DNA from 4 places in the Rossellomorea sp. DA94 genome. Region 1 is predicted to be linked to each of the others. Evidence: riboswitches for the same ligand, from Rfam matches in the RefSeq annotation. Region 1 holds a riboswitch; each other region holds the start of a gene.

Region 1 (5,271 bases):
TCTACTGCTGATACGGCATCCTTCACATTCATTGAAACTTCTTTTGTGTAGTGGAACATAGTGATCCTCCTTTTTGGGTCATGGTTATTTATACCTCATAGTGTATGCATTGAAACGTCCTGATCGAGGTCCGTCCCTCTCATTATTTCATCCCTTCGACCATTTTACCCATCATTTCTTCGTTCATGGGGCCGACGATTTTGTGCTGGATGAGGCCGTTTGTGTCGATCATGTAAGTGGTCGGGATCGTGAATGCCCGGTACTCGTCTCCGATATCCCCATTCTCATCCATGAGAATGGGGAAAGTGAGTTCGTAACCGTCGACAAATTGCTGGACTGCCTTCTCCCCATCATCCTGTGAGGTCAAGTTGACGGCAAGGATTTCGACATTTTCTTTTTTCGCGTTTTTTTCGTAATACTGTTCCATATGGGGCATTTCCGCTTTACATGGCGGGCACCAGGTGGCCCAGAAATTCAGGATCACTTTCTTTCCCTGATAGTCGGAAAGCTTGACTTCTTCACCATCTAAAGTGGTCAAGGTAAAGTCCGGTGCACGATCCCCTTTCGTGAGCCCCTGCTTGGCATCAGTCAGATCCATGGACTCTTTGGCCAACTGGTCAGCCTCTTCTTTTGCCTTTTTTTCCTGTTGATCCTGAAACAAATTCACCAGGAAGATCCCGATCAGCAGGGCAACGATCGCCAGAGCAAAATTTCGTTTATTCAATGTTCGTTTTCCACCTTCCGTTGAAAAAGATAAGATAAACCATCACAATGAGATACGTCCAGGTGACAGTGGTAAACATAAAGCCTCCATAAATGGATTGGAATAGCAGTTGAAGAAGGGTGAAAACGATCACCAATTGGATGGCCCAAGTATCGCTATCATTTTCTTTTTTCAGTAAAAATAAGATCAGTGCACCGTTGATGATGAATTGAAATACCCCTGCAAGAATATCAAATTGGAGCAAATGAAAGATAAGTTCAAAGAAAACGACTGTGCTCATCCAGGCAATGACCAGGTGAGACGTCCTATCCACCCTTTTAACGAAAATGAATAAAAGCACTGTCAGCAAGCCTAACCAATACCCCCACATTCCACCATTGAAATAAAGGATCGTAATGGGATGTTCAATGACATTTTGAAAATCAACGAGAATGACACTCAGCTTCCAGATGACCAAGCAGTAAAAAACTCCATTTGAATACCAGTCGCTAGCCTTTCGATTCCAGAAGTAGAGGAAAAGAAAGGTCAAAATGAACGAGGCGATGATCGCTCCCCAGATTGATGGGAAAGTAAGAGAGCCTACGGTGTACCATCTTTCATCCATTCAGTTCTACACCTTTCATAAAGAAGTGTTTTTTCTCACAACGATATAGTATACAGAAGGATGCAGATGCCCCACTGTTGTCTTGAATCCTCCTGAATTGAGCTGACGTTCAAGTTCCTCAGATGGTATACGTTCTTCTAAAGGAGGACCCATTTCCGATTCCACCGCTTCCCAATCAAGAATCAACCAGATTCCATCGTCCTTCAGCATATCGTGAAGATCCTGAAAGACTTTGATCAGGTCCGGCACTTCATGTAAGACGAAGGCAGAAACGGCCCTATCCAATGTACTTTTGTTAAAGCTAAGGTATTCAAGAGACGACTTTACATACACGATATTATCTATGTTTTCTTCCCCAGCACGATGTTTAAGGTACTCAAGCATCTCCTGCTGCAGGTCTACCGCCTGGACCTTCGTCTCCACCTCTTTGGCAATCGGAAGGGTTAGATAGCCATTCCCGCAGCCTAGATCGGCAACGATATCCTCCTTCCTCAATTGAAGCAACTTTAATACATTATCCACTGGTACAAGCTCTTGTCGTTCCGGGTCAAGCAGCTTTGAAGCTTTGTGATGTTCGAATAAGTGTCCGGTCATGACGTTTCCTCCGTTCGAAATATATACCCTATTATGTATTAGTATCTTAAATTTCCATCATTCAGGCAAGTGATTTACTCATAGTGTATCCCTTACCGTCATGATTACAGACGGTGATAGTGCTCTTTTCCCGGCAAAAAAGGATCCCTCTCTGAAGGATCCTTTCGTATACGACGTGAAAATATGCTCCCCTGTGAAGGAATCTAAATCTTAAGCAGCTCTCAATCCTTCGAGGATGAGCATGAAGTATTTGACGGTATCTCCACCGCGTTGATTGATAATGTCAATGTCATGTAGAATCTTTTGTATCTCTTCGATTCCGACACATTCAATAAACATCTCACACACTTCTTCCGCAGAGTACTCACCAATATGAGTGTACTTCAATGCTGTGCGATTTCTTCTGCAGAAACTTCTTAATTGTCTTTTTATATCTGCTAACTCCAACATCATCATCCTTCGTACAGATTCAAATCCAACAAAAACGAACATTCCCAGAGAAAAAGCCCACCAAAAAGGCAGGCTGAATGATACTAGAAAAAGATTCGAATTAGTATTCATTGCTTCCATTGTTTTCGGTAACCCGGCGATCATTATTTTAATAAAAATGGTAGACCCGTGGTTTTGCGTCCTAATCTTTCAATTAGTTTGCCTTTTTCGAAAAATCACTTGAATATTGCCATTATACTAGAAAAATAAGGATATGAAAACAGTCTTTCGTAAACAAGTTGTTGATTTACCAGTTAACAATCTTTACAAGTAGTTGGAAGAAAGAGTTCCTCCGCCTTCACTCAAAAAAGTCCCCCTTCAAAATAGAAGAGGGACTTTTAAAACTTAAAAGTTAATATATTGACGTGGGTTAACAGCATTAGCGTGTGACGCACTCCATGAACCTCTGTATAGTTCAAAGTGTAAATGCTGTCCGAAAGAGTAACCTGTGTTACCCATGTAACCGATTTTGTCACCTTTATTTACTGCTTGTCCAGTGCTCACTAATGAAGAAGACATGTGGGCATACACAGTGGTAAACATTTGACCGTTAATAGAGTGAGTGATGTACACTACGTTACCGTAGCTTGAGCTGTAATGGCTCTTGATGACATAACCATCTGCTGCTGCAGAGATTGGAACACTTCCACGTGCCGCAATGTCTGTACCGTAGTGGAAACGTCGCTCACCATTTAAGACATCCCAACCAAAGTTGGTTGTGATTGTTCCACGTGCTGGTGCTGTCCATGCTCCTGCACTTACAGGGGCACTTGGAGCTGTTTCTTCAGGAGCTACTGATGCTGATGAAGACCCGCCGCTGCTGCTTGCTGTCGCCTGCTGTTGTGCTGCTGCACGCTTCGCCGCTTCCGCTTCTGCCTGGCGCTTACGTTCGATTTCACGCTGACGGGCTAATTCTGCCAGACGTGCTTGCTCAGCCTGGATTTCACCTTCAAGCTGATGTTCCATTTTTGAAAGTTCATCGGACTCTTTCTCAAGATCGGCTTTTTCTACTTTTAATGAAGCCTGTTGAGCTTCCAGCTGCTTAAATAATTCAGCTTTTTTAGCCTTTTGACTATCAAGGTCTTTCTTCAACGATTCCAAGTTTGCTTTAGACGATTCTAGATCAGCAAGCTCCTTTTCCACTTCCGCTTGCTTCTTCTCTAATTCCTCTTGATCACGTTTCTGTTCGTCCATGATCTTTTTGTCTGCACTTACAATGGTATTCACTGCTGTGACACGGTTGATGAAGTCTCCGAAGCTTTCCGCTCCTAGTAGTACGTCTAGGTAATTGGCAGAGCCGCCTTTTTCCTGAATGGCACGAGCACGTTCCTTCAGAAGTTCATTACGCTCTTCAATCTTCTTCTTTAACTCTTCAATATCCGCTTTAAGTTTATTGATCTTTGCTGTTGTTTCATCAATTTCTTTTGTTTTTTCGGCAATCTTCGTTTCTGTATCTTTTAATTTCGTACTGATTTCGGCAATCTGTGATTCAAGGTCTTTTTGTTTATTGATCGTTTGGTCGATTTGAGAATTTTTTTCACTAATCTTGCCATTGATCTCTTCTTTTTTAGATGAAACGTCGTCCTGCTGTTTCTTCAAGTCCTCCACGGAGGAGTTAGCGCTAGCAGTGGTTGCTAACGTTGGTAGACTTCCGATTGTTAATGCTGCTGCAATAGATAATGATATGAAATACTTCTTGTTCAAGCGGCATGCTCCTTTCAGCTTCTATCAACCTATCAAATTTTACACTTTTAAGAATTTACGCACAGACATAAAGCTTCCCCAAGCCCCGATCAGGCAACCCATTAATAGAATTAATCCGTTTACTTGATAGATAAAGGGGGTAAAATCTAATATCTGAATAAAATTGTTTTGTAGTTTTGGTTTAATAAATCCATAGGCATAGTAGTAACCTGTTGAGACAAGAGCGATCGGGATAATAGAACCTAAAATTCCAAGCCATAAACCTTCTAATATGAATGGCCAGCGTACAAACCAGTTGGTTGCACCCACGAGTTTCATTATCTCGATTTCCCTTCTTCGGGCGACAATGGTAATTTTGATTGTATTTGAAATAAGGAACATTGCCGTGAACAACAGACCGATGATCAATACAAGTCCAACATTCCGACTCATTTCCAGTACATTGAATAGTTTTTCAATCTTCGCTTCCCCGTAAAGGGCTTCATTGACACCATCAAACTTGCTGATTTGACCTGCGATTTTCCCGGTGTCCCTTGGATTGTCTGCTTTTACGATAAACACATCATATAATGGGTTATCTTGTTCAAACAATCTGAAATCGTCTCCCAGATCCTTGACGAGGTTCTGAAGTTCTTCTTCTTTGGAAGAATACTCAACCGATTCCACACCACTTATGTTTTGTATCTTCTTTTCTATTTGTTCAGTTTGGGATTTTTCAGTCCCAATTTCGAGTAAGACCCGTACTTCAACGTCTTTCTCAATATCAGTTGCTACCTTGTTCATGTTTAGCATCAAGACGATGAACACACCAACAAGTAGTAGTGTCACGGTAACAGCACTCACTGATGCGAATGTCATCCAGCCGTTACGACCGATGCTTTTGAAGCTTTCTCTAAAGTGGCGGCCATATGTTCTAGCTTTCATAACCGTAATCACCTCGCTGTTCGTCCCGGACAATCCGGCCATTTTCAATGGCGATTACCCGATGCTTGATCGTATTCACGATTTCCCGGTTATGCGTAGCCATGATCACCGTGGTTCCACGGTTGCTGATTTCTTCAAAAATGTTCATGATATCCCAGGATGTTTCGGGATCAAGGTTTCCTGTAGGCTCATCCGCGATCACAAGCTTCGGTGTGTTCACAATGGATCGAGC
Region 2 (5,271 bases), 330 kb from region 1:
TTTTTGATTTCTTGACGATTCTCTTGGAAACGTGAAAATCCTCGAATATTAAAAGAAATTCTTTTCTCATACTTTCCTCCTCCTTGAAATAGGAATTTTGTCCTACTGATTATGAATTTCGACACCATGACACAAATCCCTCTATATTTTTCCAAAAATATTTTATTTTTTTCACTTTTTAATTGTATTTTTATGGAATTCTTCTTTTGGTGCGCCCTTTTCAACATATTCCTTATATCGGCTGATTTGTGGAGCCGGAAAGTAATTGAGGGTGCGTTCCTTGGAAAGTAAGGGGTTATCAATGGAATGGATGTAGAAAGGATAACTGCTCCAGGGGTATTTCTCGGGGTGGATGGTGAGTTTCGCTTCAACCGGATTGTGGTGGATATATCTGCTCGCTTTAATAAAATAGGATGGCGTATCGATCTTGGTCGATCCATACCTCCCTTGGAACACATGCCCGACATAATCATATTTCTTGTTGAAATAAACGGCGTAGCGGGTGTGAAGGATTCGGATGATTTTCTCCAGTGGAACATCGTGGGTTTCGATCAGCAGATGAATGTGGTTGGACATCAAACAGTAGGCGTGGATGGTAAATGGGTCCTTATCTTTCGTTTCCTGCAAATACCTTACATACTTCTTACGGTCTTCATCATCATGAAACAGATCCTGCTTCCGGTTCCCCCTCGCCGTCACATGATACGTCGTTCCCGGACTCCAATTCCGAGGCGTTCGAACCATAACATCACTCCTTTTCTTAAATCTCCTAATCTTACACTTTACCTATTCGACACAAATGCGTAAAATCCTCTTTTTTATTGAGGGACGGACCTCTATTCATTCACAAATCTCTGTAAATGAAACGGGTAGCGAGGTCCGTCCCTCTTCCTATCTCTCTCTTCTGTCGTAGTCAAGATTGGTGATGCTTCTGTGTGTGTAGTAGATGATTCGCTGTTTGCCATGATGTTTCGTACTGAATATCAAATTCGACTCCGGTTTCATCTGGATCCATGTGATGACTTTCTTTTCTCCCCTTGTTGAAAGACTGGCCACTCTTCCTTTTGGTTGTTCCCCCACTCTATCTCCACCTTTTCCCCCAATTCGACAAAATTACAATTATATTTACATTTTAATACGTTTTCCTGTAATTTTGTATACCTTTTCCAAATTACCTTGAATCGTAATCAAAATAACGATTTCAAAACGTGTAATTTCCTAATACATGAACATAAAAGCTTTATCTTGAAGAAAAAAGGGATAGTCGGTGAAAACAATGGATTTACATGTAGAATTACAGCATTATCGCAATGATGTATTCGAGCTTACCCAGAGAGAAGCTGCCCTTCGCCTGAACATCAGCCAGGACGCACTATCAAACTACGAAAATGGTGAAAGGGACATCCCCTACAAGATGCTGCTTACCTTTAAGGAAGTCTATAAAATCCCGACCTATGAAATGAACCGGATCATGTTAGGTGAGGAAAGCGACGGCCTTGGACAGAGCCACGACCCCATGATTCTGAGAGAAACCTTTGAAGACGGAGAAACAAAAGAAATCCTGAAAACCCTCGGGGAACACCCCAAATTCAAACGAACCCTTTCATCCCTCTCCTACTTCACAGACAAGCGCAAAGAAAAATTCATCGCCCACGTGAACCACTTCTATCAGACAATGAAGGGATGGTAGAATCCTTGGGAGGGACGGACCTCACTATCCGCAACTTAAACCCTGTTATACCGGGGTTTCCGTTCCTATCTACTCATAAAAGTGAGGTCCGTCCCTCTATCTGGTGAGGTCACCTACCAAAAAAAGCGCCTAGATACCCGATATTGGGGTCTAGAGCGCTTTTTGATTTGTATCTATGGTGTATCCTGATTGAAGTTCTTGTTTGAGCCAGTGGATCATGGTGTTGGTGTCCATGTTTCCTTGTTGACCTTTGTCGAACGCTTTTTGGATCACATTCAGAATATGCTGATCACCGTTCACATTTCTTTTCAAAATGACAACCTCCTACATCATTAAACAGTTTATATCACTTTATTACACTATTAGACGGCATTTCAAACATCAATTTTATGCTATATTACCAGAAAAAACCACTAAATGGAAGATGAAATTTATGAGAATTGTCTTAAAATATGACTATATAACTATTCAACTTCTCTACCTTTTTGTCGATATAATAGTGGTATGGCCATGAAAAGTGGCAAAATCATCGAAAGGTGATGACGCCAAAGCTAAAGGGGCTATCACAGTCAGCTACCAAACCAAGGAGGAATTATTTTGTCGTTTTTGACACCGGAAGAAATAGTAGTAAAGAAGAAAGCTCGAAAAATGTGGATGTACATAAGTTTATTTGTTTTTACTGTCGCGCTTATTGCGGGCACAACATTTTTAACGTACAACATGTAAAAGCGTCTTGAGGCGCTTTTTTAATTTTATAAATTTTCATTCTACAATTTATGGAAACTTTCGGGGTTTTTCGATAGAATAAGAGGAGTAATCTAAACTAGTTGGAGGCAACCATTTATGCATAAAGAAGTTAAACTCATCAGGGGATTAAGACAACCATCCTACTTCTTTTATCAATTAAAGGTAATGGAAGTATTAAGAGGATATAAACAAAAAATTCTCCTTATCTTTCTATTGTCAGCCCTTGTCTTTGGCCTCATTTCTTCCTTTGGAATCGGAATGGATCCTCTTTCAAAGGAACTGACGAAACTTTCGCCCTTCACATTTGAGATGGAAAAGTTCTTGTTTCTATTAGGAAGAATCATTTCTGGAATATTATATGCGGCTGTAATTCTGTTTGTACCAGCTCTGATATTCTGGACCATTTCAGACGAAGGTGAATATCGCAAGCTTGTTATCACGCAAAGCTTAGTTCTTATCATTTTATTAATTGAAAGACTAACGTACATTCCTTTATCCATTTTCCTTTCACTTGATTGGTTCTCATCGCCCCTATCACTCGGAGTAATCGCTCAATACTTAACCGATAAACCATGGGTCATCTATTTCCTGGGCTGTTTCTCCCTATTTAAGATATGGGTTTTCTATATTCAATACAAAGGTGTCAAAAAGCTCACCCAACAAAAAAACTGGCTCATCTGGCTCGTGATTTTGTTAACGAATCTACTATTCTGGGCTGCTACTGCATCTCTTGCATTCCTGAATTTATCCACTCTAATCTAACTATTTAAAGGCTGTGAACAATCATGAACAAACGAAGCATATTCTATACCACCCTCACTGTCTCGCTCCTTTTTATAGGTGCCAATACATATCTCATCGAAAAAGCGGACAGTAAAGTCGACCGGGAAGTCCGTGTCGCCGTATGGGAACCCGTTAACAAAGGGGCTCTCGCCAAAGAAATGCCGAAAGCAGGAGTCGTCGCTTCCGAAGAAGAAAATTACATCTATTTTAACGATGAATTCGGTTCCTTCAAAAAGTTCCTCGTCAAAGAAGGGGATCAGGTCAAATCCGGAACACCCCTCTATGAATATGAAGTAACCGATCAATCTCAGCAAAAAAGCGTATTGGAATCAGAAGCTGATCAACTCGAAGACGAAATCGACAGCATCGAAAACAATATTTCCGACCTGAAGCGACTTGAATCATCCCTCCCATCAGGGTCTACAGATGATAAAGAAATTCCCATCGACGCCAGTGCCCTTCAATCGGAATATGATTTAAAAAAAGAGATTGCCGCGAAAGAGCTGGAAATCGATCGCCTTGAAAGCCAAATCGACAATCTCGAGCGCCAAATCAAGGATATCGAATCATACGAAACGACCCTGACCGTCCAAAGCAGCGTGGACGGAACCATCAAGGACCTTTCCCATGCCATCGACAATCCATTGATCACGATTGCATCGCAGTCCACCATCGTCACAACCGACCTGACGGAAAAAGAAATCGTCAAAGTCGATGAAAACATGAGCGCAACCGTTCAATCTGATGTTGAGAAAAAGACCCAAAAAGGAATCGTTACCCGGGTAGCAACCTTGCCAAAGAATGATCCTCACATCCAAACCGACAGTCTGTACCCTGTAGAAATCAAACTGCAGGACACAAAAAACGAACTGCTTCCAGGACACCATGTCTTCCTATCCATCATCACGGATGAAGTAAAGGGCGCATTTGTGGTCCCAATGACGGCTGTTGAAAAAGATGGGGAATACAAATACATTTGGATTTTAACACCAAAAGGAACCGTCGAAAAACGAAAAGTCGAAACCGGACTTACAGTGGGCGGACAGCAGCAAATCAAATCCGGAGTAAAAGCAGGGGAATACTATATTGTCTATCCTGAAGAGATCCCGGCCTTACAAAAAGGTGCTGCATTCATCACGGCCCTTGATTGGGATAAAGTGAAACTCAGGGATTTGAAGAAATTCGATCGTCCGACGATTCTTGAGAATTTATTGTTGGGGATATTGGAACGGAAATAAAATGACAAAAAACCAAGAATGCCTCTGCATTCTTGGTTTTTTTCAACTTCCATCATCCATTCTCATTCTTTCATCCCAAAGAAAGAATATGACCGAACAGCATACTGCAGGCAATGAGATTCCAGGATAAATAAAGTAGGTCAACGCTCCAAATCCAATATGTATAAGTCCCGACACCCACCTGCGATTCCTCAAAACCTTCATGGAAATGCCCTCCGCCACCAAGGAAGCAGGCAAACCATACACAAAGTTACCGAGCAGACTAAGTAAAAGCACCACTATCAAAGATAGAAAATATTCACCCTCAACCATATAAGCATCCCCTCTAAAAAGAGACACGACGAAATAAAAAATGAATAATCCAATGGTAAAACAGATGGAGGTATAAATAGCCGCTTTGACTTTGCGAAAATTGTCTTTAACTATTATCCCCCTTAAGGTAGGAATCATAAAGATGACGAACACTACCCCCAGTAATGCTATTGCATCAAATGAAGTATGCGAGACCACTAAAATGGTCACAACCACTATCAGTGAAAAAATAAAGATACCATTCTTTTTCAACACGTCTTTCCACAAACCTTTTTATTTTCATTGTACAACAGATAAAAAGATCGCGAAAACCCCCTTTCCTATACATACTCCTCACCCACCAACAAATACTATCCCTACACTAAAGAAAAGGAGCCCGAATCCACCATGAAAACAATCAAACAGCTAACCATCCTTCTATCACTCCTTACCCTTACCCTAACCCTGCCCACCCCCTCCACAACCGCAGCCACACCACCCCACAAAAACGTCATCCTCATG
Region 3 (5,271 bases), 780 kb from region 1:
ACTTCGGGATGACCGGAGAGAAAAAGGGTGAGCTTCGGTATTCCTATATCAGTCATGACAATTGGGAGCATCTTCCCCAAACGATTCAGGAGTTCATCGACTTGTTTGATGTACCCGAAGGAGAACGCTTGATCCGTCACGGTTTCTTTTTATTTGTGGAGCCTGAAAGGGAGGAGAGGTCCGTCCCTCATTACAGAGATTATTTCTGGAGGATCCTGCAGTTTCTCCATGGTGAAGATAAGGAGGATTGGCCGGAAGATTATCCAGAGGACCCTGATCACCATTTGTGGGCTTTTTCCTTTGCAGGGGAACCTTTCTTCGTGTTTGGGAATGCCCCTGCCTACAAGCAGCGAAAGACGAGGGATCTTGGGAATAGCTTAGTACTGGGATTTCAGCCAAGAAGGATTTTTGAAGGCTTGGAGGGTACCTCCAAGGGGGGAATCATGTCCAGGGAAAAAGTAAGAGAGCGGGTCGAAAAATGGGACGGCTTACCGAAGCATCCTAATATCAGTCATTATGGGGATCCCGAACACCGTGAGTGGAAGCAGTATTTTATTGGGGACGATGTGGAACCGATTGAAGGGAGATGTCCATTCCATCATAAATAATGTAAAAGAGTGCCGGGGTGTTCCCGGCACTCTTCTTTAGTAGATATCTACATTTCCACTGGACACTGAAACATCAATGGTATATTTCCCGGAGCCTGAGACCCCTGAAATATCCCCGTCTTCTATCTTTTGATTTTTTAGAGGAAGATTGCAGGAGATATCTCCGCTGCTCGCCTGCCCCTTCAGTTTAAAGCTTGCTTTCTCCGGTAGATCAAGCTCCACTCCCCCTGAGCTGACATCGAATGTCATGTCTCCCTTTAAGGAGTCCATGGTAACCGTTAATTCCCCTGAGGATAAGTCGCCTTCAAGGGGACCTTCAAAGTTTGATAATTCTACATCCCCCGAACTGATATCCACTCTTCCATCCTTTGTAGTGAGACCGCTTGCGACCAGGTCCCCTGAAGAGCCATCATGTTCGAACACATTTGTCTCGATGTTTTTAAGCTGCATATTCCCAGATCCCATGTCAATGGACAGTTCATCGAGCTTCCATTTCTTTGAATCAGATTCTCCAGCCATCACAAAATTGCCGGCGCCAATATCGATTTCCATGCTGTTACTATATTCTTTCGGAACATAGACCGTAACGTTTGATTTGCGGTTGAATCCAATCCATTGATACCATTTATGCTTGACCGCTACGTCAATCGTATCTCCGTTCACCGCCAATGTCATTGTCCCTTTTCCCTCTATATCGACCTGTACTTCATTCTTGTCAGTTGGTATGACTTCTGTGTCGCTGTTTTCCAAGTCCAGGTCGATATGTTTGATATTATTCGTGACTTCAATCCGTTCTCCTGACTGACTTTCTTTTGCAAACAGTGATGTATTGTCATTTAGGATGACATAGAGCGTCCCCAATGCAAGCAGTGCAATCATGACGGCAAATGCGTTTTTCATTTCAATCCCTCGCTTTGGTTTGATTTTCCAATTGATACATTTATTTTAATGCAGTGGAGAGACTACGACAATGAGCCATAGGATTATTTTTGAATGGGACCAGAGGCGTAGGGTTGCCGGAATTGAAATATCGAGGCGTGGAATCTACTACAATCGTGGATGCTTGATTTAAATAGGCAAAGGTAGGGTACAAATAGATTAGACAATGCAGATAAGGAAGTGAAATCATGGAAGGAACACCTATGCCCCCAACCTTTTACGAGCAGCCGACGCTGGAGCTTGCCAAAGCTCTGTTGGGGTGCGTGTTAGTGAAAGAAACCGAAGAAGGGATCGCTTCAGGTTATATTGTAGAAACAGAAGCCTATATGGGGCCGATCGACAGGGCCGCCCACAGTTACGGAAACAGGCGCACAAAGCGGACGGAAGTGATGTTCCATGAAGCTGGCCGCATTTATACATACGTCATGCATACTCACTGCCTCGTAAACGTAGTGAGCGGAGAAAGGGAGAAGCCTGAAGCGATCCTCATCAGAGCCGTAGAGCCTCTTCATGGACAGGAGCTTATGGAAGCGAGGCGCCCCGGTCATGTGAAGAAGAATTGGACCAATGGGCCGGGAAAGTTGACGAAGGCTCTGGGCATTACCATGGAGGATTATGGGGGGAGTTATTTACAACCGCCGCTCATGATTACAGAAGGGTATCAACCTGAAAACATTTCCGCCGGGAAACGAATTGGGATTGATAACACAGGGGAAGCCAGGGATTATCCATGGAGATTCTGGGTTAGTGGCAATCCATTTGTTTCAAGATAGTCTTTCTTTATGAATTTTCAAATAATTTATGGAAAATACACCCCATAAGTACTAGTTATGTGGTATATTTTTCTTATAAGACAAATATCTTTATAAGCTGACCATTCGACTGGGGGCTTTGAACCTAAATGATAGATGGGCGCTTACATTTAGGGGAGCCAGTAGCGCAACCGACCACATGCGAACGCGGATAATGCGTTTTTGTGTGGTTTTTTTTGTGGGTAAGACCAAAAACTAAAGAGAGAGTATAGGGGTCCTATGAACATCTTTACTATTTTCCAAGACGACTTTATCTACCATGATTTTCAGCCATTATATGATATGGGTGAACATCGAACCCTCTATGCTTATGAGGGTCTTTTGCGAAATAAGTATAATGAAAATCCCGAAAGTGTATTTCAATCGGCCATGAAGGCCAATATCTTGTACAAACTGGATACGTTGTCCATTTCAAAGGCACTTGAAAGTTTTTCGGAAAACGGGATCGGGGACTGTAAACTGTTTCTCAATATTTATATCACCACGATTTTGCACCCGAGCTTTCACACCTATTTTTCCGATCTTATGGACCGCCATTCTGACATGAAGGGCCGTCTTGTGCTTGAAATTAATGAGTCCAGTGCGGAAGAGCTTTGGCAGAATCCGTTGTTGAAAGAGTCTTTGAAGGAACTGAAGCAATATGGTGTCTGGTATGCGATTGATGATTTCGGGCAGGGGACGTCTTCCATCAAGAAATCCATTGAATATGAACCGGAAATCATCAAGCTTGACCGCTATTTCGCCATGAATTTGGCACAGGATGAAAAGAAACAGCGGTTCCTCTCTTTTTTCAGCCAATTCTACGGCAGTGATACGTTGATTGTGTTAGAGGGGATCGAAACAAAACAGGATATGCAGGTGGCAAGGGAAATCGGGATAACGATTGGACAGGGCTTTTATTTAGGAAAGCCGAGCCGGTTATTGGCTTAGACGGTGAGAGTGACTCTGACATAGCGGGGTCACTCTTTTTGTTACCGAATTGTCAGATTTGAAATAAAATTGAAAAATTTTAACATTTCTATTAAACTGAGGAAAAAGAGAATAAAAGGGGATTCAATATATGAAATATCTCAAGTTTCCAATCAGGTTCATCTTTTATTATATTCTCGGTCTAATTGGGATCCTGGCCGTGAGTATTGCCCCGGAAGTGTTCAAGGAAAGAGGGCTGTATAATGTTGTTGGCTACTTGGAGGAGTTCATCAAGTTCATCTTTGTTTTCATGGATGGGGCCAATTGGAGTTATTCATATAAAGGGATTACCGTCAATTTCCTCGATATGCTTTGGGGACCATACCTGTATTCACTGCAGATTATTGGGGGAGCATTGGGCATAGGGCTTGGTATTGCCTTTATTCTTACCGTTTTCACCGTCTTTTTACCCCGACCGATCACATCGGTTCTTAAGAAAGCATTGAATCTCTTGGAGACGGTGCCTGATTTAATGTTTGCGTTCATGCTCCAGTTGATGATTGTCTATGTATTTAAATATTTCGGTGTGGAACTGATGAATTTTACCGAGTTCGGGGAGGAGAAGATCTTTCTTGCCCCGATGATTACGCTGTCGATCATCCCGATGATCTCTTTTTTCCGGATCCTCATTTTCATTATGGAAGAAGAGTTATTGAAGCCTCACATTGAATTTGCCCAGAGTAAGGGGATGTCGAAAGGGCGGATCCTCTTTTCACATGTTTTGAAAAATATCTCACCAAGTCTTTTCTATCATGGAAAGCTGATCATTTGGGGGATGCTGTCGAGTTTATTCATCATTGAAACCATTTTTAACATGAGAGGAATCACCTATTATATCATACAGGATTTCAGGCCGATGGTGATTGCGATCTCATTGATTATGATCTACACACCTTTTTTCGTCGTATACCAAGGTGTTTACCTGTGGATCAATCATGAGAGCAGTGAGGATCACACGAAATATAAACGGGATAAAACGAAATGGACTGAATGGAAGATATGGGGCTTTCTATCGACCCTTCGCAGGCTTTGGTGGCAGCACATGCATAATGGCAAGTTCGCGACCGGGTTCACGGTGATATTTGGTTTGATCGCGGCCAGCTTCCTTTATTCAACGTTGAAAGAAGAGCCCATCAAACAAATTCAATTTATGAAAAATGACGAGGGGCGGATCATCAGTGCCCCTCCTCATAAACCATTTGGGGACATGATTCTGGGATCTGATTTCTTCGGTTACAGTATTCTCGATCAGCTTATTGTGGGGGCGAAGTATACCCTGTTGTTTGCTTTAATTGTTGCTTCACTGCGGGTGATAGGGGGATTCTATCTTGGTATCGCCTATCATTTCCACTTGAAAGAAAGCAGGAAGAACTGGCTTGACCGCATGGTGGATTCGATTCACTTTCTTCCTTTAAGTCTTATCGCTTATCTCTTATTAAGACCGGTCCTTTGGGGGCTGCCTGTGTTGGGGTGGGATCACTCGATTTTTGAAAGATTGGTGTTCGAAGCCGTTGTCTTAACGATCCTTGTGCTGCCGTTGACCACTGTATTAATCGGGAATGAACTGAAATTAATAGGGAAGCAGGATTTTGTCTTGTCTGCGAAGCTCCTTGGAGGAAGCAACAAGCACCTGCTTTGGACGCATCTCTTCCCTCACCTGGCTCCAAGGCTGTTTATTATATGGGGACAGCAATTCATCCAGACGCTTCTTATCCTTGTGCATCTCGGATTATTTCATCTTTTCCTTGGAGGGACGATCATAACAGGCGGTCTGGTCCCGGATCCTCCGAAATCAGGAACATTTGAATGGTCGGGACTGATCAGTTCCACGAAGAATTCCCTTATGACAGGCAAGTACTGGATTGTCATTGCACCACTCGTTGCCTTCATGATCGCGATCATCGCCATGCAGCTGATTGTTCAGGGAGTGAAGGAAATCCAGC
Region 4 (5,271 bases), 340 kb from region 1:
GGATATAAAGCGGATCAAGCTTCAATGCGGGCATTTCCCGAGATGCTGATGGACCGGATGGATTCCACATCGATCCCGACTGAAAAAAAGCTGTCTCTTCCTTTTAATCAAAGAGTGGGGACTCTCAATACTGGTGTGTATATGCAGGAAACGATTCCTTCCTTTGTGCAGGGTGACCTTCAGGAAACGGGTCGCGGCTTGGATGTGGCGCTTCTGGATGGTTCCATGCCTGTCGATGAAGAGACGGGGATCCGTGGATCGGTGTTCCTGACGGTGGAAGGACCGGACGGCTCACCACGCTATACGCGAAATGGAAATCTGACGGTTAACGGAAACGGGTTCCTTACTACAAACAGCGGTTTTTATATGCTGGATGAAAATGGGGACCGGATTCAACTGGAAAGCGACCAGTTCACGGTCGGGGAAAACGGCCAGATTGTTGTGGATGGGAACGCCGTCGCTACGCTGGGAGTGGGATATTCGGATAACCCGAACCTGCTGGTCAAGCAGGGAGATGGGCTGTTGGCAACGGAAGGCAACGTCGCTCTAGCTGATGCCTATGATGAGGTCAATGTTTCCTTTGTCACCAAGCAGGGCTTTCTGGAGCGGTCCAATGTGGATGCCTCCCGTACGATGACTGACATGATGTCGGCGTACCGGGCATTTGAAGCCAATCAGAAAGTGCTTCAGGCGTATGACCGGAGCATGGAAAAGGCAGCCAACGAAATCGGCCGGGTCAACGGATAGCAAGTATTGTAAATGAATTTCGTCACTGAATACCTTATAATAGGGGAGAACGTGTCATGAATCGGACGATGATTACAGCAACCAACACATTAGGCCAATTGCAGAAACAAATGGATATGATTGGTCACAATCTTTCGAACGCAGATACAAACGGGTACAAGCGCCGGGATGCAACGTTCTCCGAGATGCTTGTGCAACAGGTGAAAAATCAGAGCGTAGACAAGTTTGAAGCAGGCAGACTTACCCCTCTTGGAGTCCGGGAAGGAAACGGTGCCAAGCTTTCACAGGCGCAGCTGATCTTGAATCAGGGGTCGTTGAAAGCGACAGGCCGCTCTCTGGACTTTGCTTTGACCAACGATCGTCAGTTCTTCAAGGTGCTGGAGGCTGATGAGGACTCGAGTGCCGTGCGCTACACGAGGGACGGAGCATTCTCTGCGAGTCCTACCGGGAACGGGGAAATGATGCTTGTGAACGGAAGCGGGCTTCCTGTATTGGATGAGAATGATAACTATATTACGTTTTCTGAGGATGCGGCTGCTTTTGAATTGGGTGACAATGGCGTACTGACCGTCAGGGATTCAAATGGCGGGGAAGAACGCTTTAATCTAGGCGTTGTGACCATTGAGAAATCACAATTTCTTCAGCAGTATGGCGGTAATCTGTTAGGCTTTGCAGACAACCTTGATCAACTGGGCGTCACGGAAGATGAAGTCGTGACCAACGTAACCGGTGGAGCACGAACGGATATTTCCATGGTTCAGAATTCGTTAGAAGGATCTAACGTGGATATCAGCAAAGAAATGACGGACATGCTCAGTGTCCAACGATCATATCAATTCCAGGCGCGATCGATCTCCCTTGCAGATCAAATGATGGGCCTTGTAAATGGGATACGCTAAAAGGAGTAAATGCTATGAGTGAAAAAGAGCTACTGCAAGAAAAAGTGACAAGAGAATCGGTAAAAGCAGAAAAAAAGGCAAAGCAAAAGGACGAAACCAAGCCATCACGCTGGGTGCGTGTTCGCATGCTTCCCATCTGGCTCAGAATCCTCCTGTTCATACTTCTTCTTGCAGGAAGCCTCGTACTCGGTGCCGTCATCGGCTTCGCAGGCATCGGCAACGGCAACGCCGCCGACGTCTTCAAAGCAGAAACCTGGCAGCATATCATTGATATCGTAGTGAAGAAATAATTTCTGAGGGACGGACCTCGAAATCGTTGGCTTCTGCGGCAGTGAACCTTGTTATAACGGGGTTTCGTTGCGGATGGAGCTTGTGATTCGAGGTCCTTCCCTTTTTTTGATGTGGTTATCGTTGTGATGTGGAGCTGGACGGACCTCGAATTTGCTCCCTTTTTGGAGGAAGAACGTTGATATAAAGGGATTCCCTCGAGGAATCCAGCGGGTTTTCAAGGTCCGTCCCTCCCCTCCTGTTGCTATTACAACCCAGATTTCTGTACAATAAGGTGTACATACATATTGGTAGGAGGAATTATACATGCTTGATATTAATGAGATTAAAGAGATTATTCCCCATCGTTATCCGTTTTTGCTGGTGGATCGGATTTTAGAGGTGGAAGAAGGCAAGAAGGCAATCGGGATCAAGAATGTGACGGCGAATGAGGAGTTTTTCAATGGTCACTTTCCGGGTTACCCTGTCATGCCGGGTGTGCTGATTGTCGAGGCGCTGGCTCAGGTCGGGGCTGTAGCGATGCTGAAGGTGGAGGATAACCGTGGACGTCTGGCGTTCTTCACAGGCATCGACAAATGCCGTTTCAAGCGTCAGGTGAAGCCCGGGGACCAGCTCCGACTTGAAGTGGAGATGATCCGCTTTAAAGGACCGATAGGTAAAGGAAAAGGTGTCGCGACCGTTGATGGTGAAGTGGCTTGTGAGTTAGAGATGATGTTCGCTCTTGGAGATAAACAATAGTGATCCCTATAGAAAACCGGGTTAGGCGTGAATATTTCACGTCAAACCCGGTTTTTTTAACTCGAAAAAGTTTCCATATGCAAGTTAATTCATTTTCCGGGAAAGCTAACAAAAGACCAAAGTAACGGTCTTACATTAACCAACATCGAAAGGAGCCATACATCATGAGCAAAAAGTTACTATCGGTCCTTGGTGGATCTGCACTTGCCGCTTTCCTTCTTGTAGGATGTAACGCCAACCAGGAGCCTCCTCCGGAAGACGAATCACCAGTGGAAGAAAACGACAACATGGATGAGAATAACGACATGAACGACAACGGTGATATGAATCAAGAGCACTACCCTGAGTCAGAGGACAAGAACAAGCAAGGTGATAAGGATGCAGCGAAGGATAATAACACTCCGGAAGAAGACGCTGTAGAAGATGATATTGATATGAAGGATAAGGATAATAAGGACGAGTAAGATGTTAAGACAGAGGCGACTATGGGTTGTCTCTGTTTTTTTAACTAAATTAATACCAGGGCTTTCATTTTTTTGGAAATTATTATATAGTTAACTTATAAAGTTCATTATATAGAACGTAATGTGAGTATTAATAAGAACAAAGCCATCATAAAACTAGTGAGGTGTATAAATGTATAAAAAAGTTTGCAATCGATGCACTCGCTCTTCATTTAGCAGCACTGAAATAGGTAATTGGATTTGCCCTTCATGTGGTCATGACATAACTGAAGCGCCACTTTATACGCCCAACTTAAGTCATAGTGATCTCATCCCGCTTCGAAAAAAGTTAGAAGCTTATGAAAAGAATATGAATAAGAAATATCTTTAAAATTCGACAAATACTTTTATAATTTCTAAGTATTCAACAACATATTTAGTAATAAGCGAGGATATTGTCGAATAAAGCATTCACTTGTAGGAAAAAAGTGTAAATTTTTTCTTTAAAAAGACAAAAAATTTCGAAAAAAGATGGTACTATTGATATAATCAAAAGATTGAAGAGTGAGGGCAGAAAAAGGCAAACTCATTGAAAAATGGGGACGCAAAGTCACAGGTCTAAAGTATTAATAGTAAATCACTTTCCGATAAGGCTACATATTGAAAGACTACATACGTGATCTGAAAATACATATTAATACGATGGCGGCTGGATTGCCTGGAATACGTTTACTGTATTTTAGGAGGGAAACAATTTGGGGAATAGAGAATTGGACCAAGAATGGGTTGAGCTAGTCAAAGAAGCCTTGGAAGCAGGAATATCTAAGCAACAAATCAGGGAATATTTACAAATGCAATCCCAGGAAGTAAAGGCCGGATACAAAGTGATGTAATATAAATAAAGTCTTGCGAACGTTTCGCAAGACTTTATTTATTGCCTAATTTCCATTTATTAAATTCAATGAACTCCCGGAACTGTTCCTTGGTAATTCCTGAGTCCATCGCTTCTTCTGCAATCTTCATCCACTCGTGATCAATGTTTTGATCCTCGGGCTGATCGTATAGGAGAGCATCCATGGGAATTCCTAAAGCCGCGGATACTTTTTCAAGAAACTGAATGGAAGGGTTTTGTTGAAGGTTACGTTCAATCGAACTCAAATAAGACTTCGCTACGCCTGCTTTTTCGGCGAGCTCCGTCATGGACATCCTTTTTTCTTGTCTGTATTTCTTAACTCTCTCTCCAATCATTATGGACACCTACCTAAGAACTTCATGTTTGAAGCTACAATATTAACTATAATTATATCATAAATATTTCGACAGGAAATTACATATTCTCGTATAATTAAACGCTCGGCTTTGCCGTTGCCGGGATTCTTGGCTTAGATACCATCTTCTTGCGGAATTCACGAACCAGTTCATCCCCGGAATACCCTTTTTGCACCAGGTCATCAAGAAGGATCTCTGCATATTCATTCCGCTGTTTTTTCAATTTTCCTTCAAACATGATGCTTATATGTTCATCCATTTCCTTAATGCAACGGATGGATGTCATGAAGGCAGCGGGATCATTGGCTGCATGGGAAATCACGACCTGGATTTCCAAATCGTCTTTCCTTTGCTGAGCCTTTTGGAAAAATTCGATGTATTCATTCGACATATATGTTTCGACAAGCCATGTTTTCTGACCGTCTTCTTTGTTGATGATCAGACCGTCCACAAGCTCAAAATCATGCAGTTCCTCGTCTTCCACTACTTGAAGGGAAATCACTTTAAAGGTTTTCATGAACGAACATCTCCCATTTAAAGGTTTTATCAAATTATATCACAGGCCGATTTGTTTTCCCTAATACATTTACCGATGAAAAAAATGACGAAAGATGCAATTTTGTGTTTTTAAGCATGATTTTGATGAAAAAGAGGAAAATCTCCCTAAGTGAATTTCCGAAATTCAAGCCGATTTTGCCTCGAATTTCGGAAATTCACGATTTTACAAGAGTTGCAGTTCGGAGGTAAGATGAGTACACCTTAACAGAAAGGAGGAAATGAACCCAAGTGATCAACCAAGTGACCCTGGTGGGAAGACTGACGAAAGACCCTGAAGCGAGAAAAACGATGGAAGGAAAATCAGTACTTAGCGTGACGATTGCCGTGAA

What was found. Region 1 has a riboswitch for cyclic di-GMP ahead of P8596_RS21145 (hypothetical protein). Riboswitches for the same ligand answer to the same signal wherever they lie in the genome.
Region 2: it holds a riboswitch for cyclic di-GMP, as region 1 does, so the genes downstream of both, P8596_RS22670 (hypothetical protein) here and P8596_RS21145 (hypothetical protein) in region 1, are expected to answer to the same signal.
Region 3: it holds a riboswitch for cyclic di-GMP, as region 1 does, so the genes downstream of both, P8596_RS01250 (EAL domain-containing protein) here and P8596_RS21145 (hypothetical protein) in region 1, are expected to answer to the same signal.
Region 4: it holds a riboswitch for cyclic di-GMP, as region 1 does, so the genes downstream of both, P8596_RS22720 (anti-repressor SinI family protein) here and P8596_RS21145 (hypothetical protein) in region 1, are expected to answer to the same signal.

Annotation. Positions count from the first base shown of each region.
Region 1 covers NZ_CP122397.1:4,067,985-4,073,255, forward strand. Annotated here, with positions in the region: gene P8596_RS21125 (DUF302 domain-containing protein) at 1-59, opposite strand, end outside; gene P8596_RS21130 (peroxiredoxin family protein) at 143-724, opposite strand; gene P8596_RS21135 (hypothetical protein) at 717-1,328, opposite strand; gene P8596_RS21140 (class I SAM-dependent methyltransferase) at 1,344-1,922, opposite strand; gene P8596_RS21145 (hypothetical protein) at 2,133-2,492, opposite strand; cyclic di-GMP riboswitch class I at 2,497-2,585, opposite strand; gene P8596_RS21150 (murein hydrolase activator EnvC family protein) at 2,757-4,115, opposite strand; gene ftsX (permease-like cell division protein FtsX) at 4,155-5,039, opposite strand; gene ftsE (cell division ATP-binding protein FtsE) at 5,029-5,271, opposite strand, start outside.
Region 2 covers NZ_CP122397.1:4,399,614-4,404,884, forward strand. Annotated here, with positions in the region: gene P8596_RS22645 (hypothetical protein) at 1-70, opposite strand, end outside; gene P8596_RS22650 (REP-associated tyrosine transposase) at 172-744, opposite strand; gene P8596_RS22655 (hypothetical protein) at 892-1,080, opposite strand; gene P8596_RS22660 (helix-turn-helix domain-containing protein) at 1,277-1,690, shown strand; gene P8596_RS22665 (hypothetical protein) at 1,841-2,002, opposite strand; cyclic di-GMP riboswitch class I at 2,200-2,271, shown strand; gene P8596_RS22670 (hypothetical protein) at 2,534-3,199, shown strand; gene P8596_RS22675 (efflux RND transporter periplasmic adaptor subunit) at 3,223-4,458, shown strand; gene P8596_RS22680 (hypothetical protein) at 4,501-4,770, opposite strand; gene P8596_RS22685 (alkaline phosphatase) at 5,158-5,271, shown strand, end outside.
Region 3 covers NZ_CP122397.1:219,577-224,847, forward strand. Annotated here, with positions in the region: gene P8596_RS01235 (YqcI/YcgG family protein) at 1-608, shown strand, start outside; gene P8596_RS01240 (DUF4097 domain-containing protein) at 645-1,508, opposite strand; gene P8596_RS01245 (DNA-3-methyladenine glycosylase) at 1,736-2,320, shown strand; cyclic di-GMP riboswitch class II at 2,425-2,505, shown strand; gene P8596_RS01250 (EAL domain-containing protein) at 2,579-3,289, shown strand; gene P8596_RS01255 (ABC transporter permease subunit) at 3,420-5,271, shown strand, end outside.
Region 4 covers NZ_CP122397.1:4,412,120-4,417,390, reverse strand. Annotated here, with positions in the region: gene P8596_RS22745 (flagellar hook-basal body protein) at 1-747, shown strand, start outside; gene P8596_RS22740 (flagellar hook-basal body protein) at 804-1,646, shown strand; gene P8596_RS22735 (DNA-directed RNA polymerase subunit beta) at 1,661-1,936, shown strand; gene fabZ (3-hydroxyacyl-ACP dehydratase FabZ) at 2,241-2,672, shown strand; gene P8596_RS22725 (hypothetical protein) at 2,837-3,136, shown strand; cyclic di-GMP riboswitch class I at 3,685-3,837, shown strand; gene P8596_RS22720 (anti-repressor SinI family protein) at 3,871-4,008, shown strand; gene P8596_RS22715 (helix-turn-helix domain-containing protein) at 4,043-4,363, opposite strand; gene P8596_RS22710 (YwpF-like family protein) at 4,461-4,901, opposite strand; gene P8596_RS22705 (single-stranded DNA-binding protein) at 5,171-5,271, shown strand, end outside.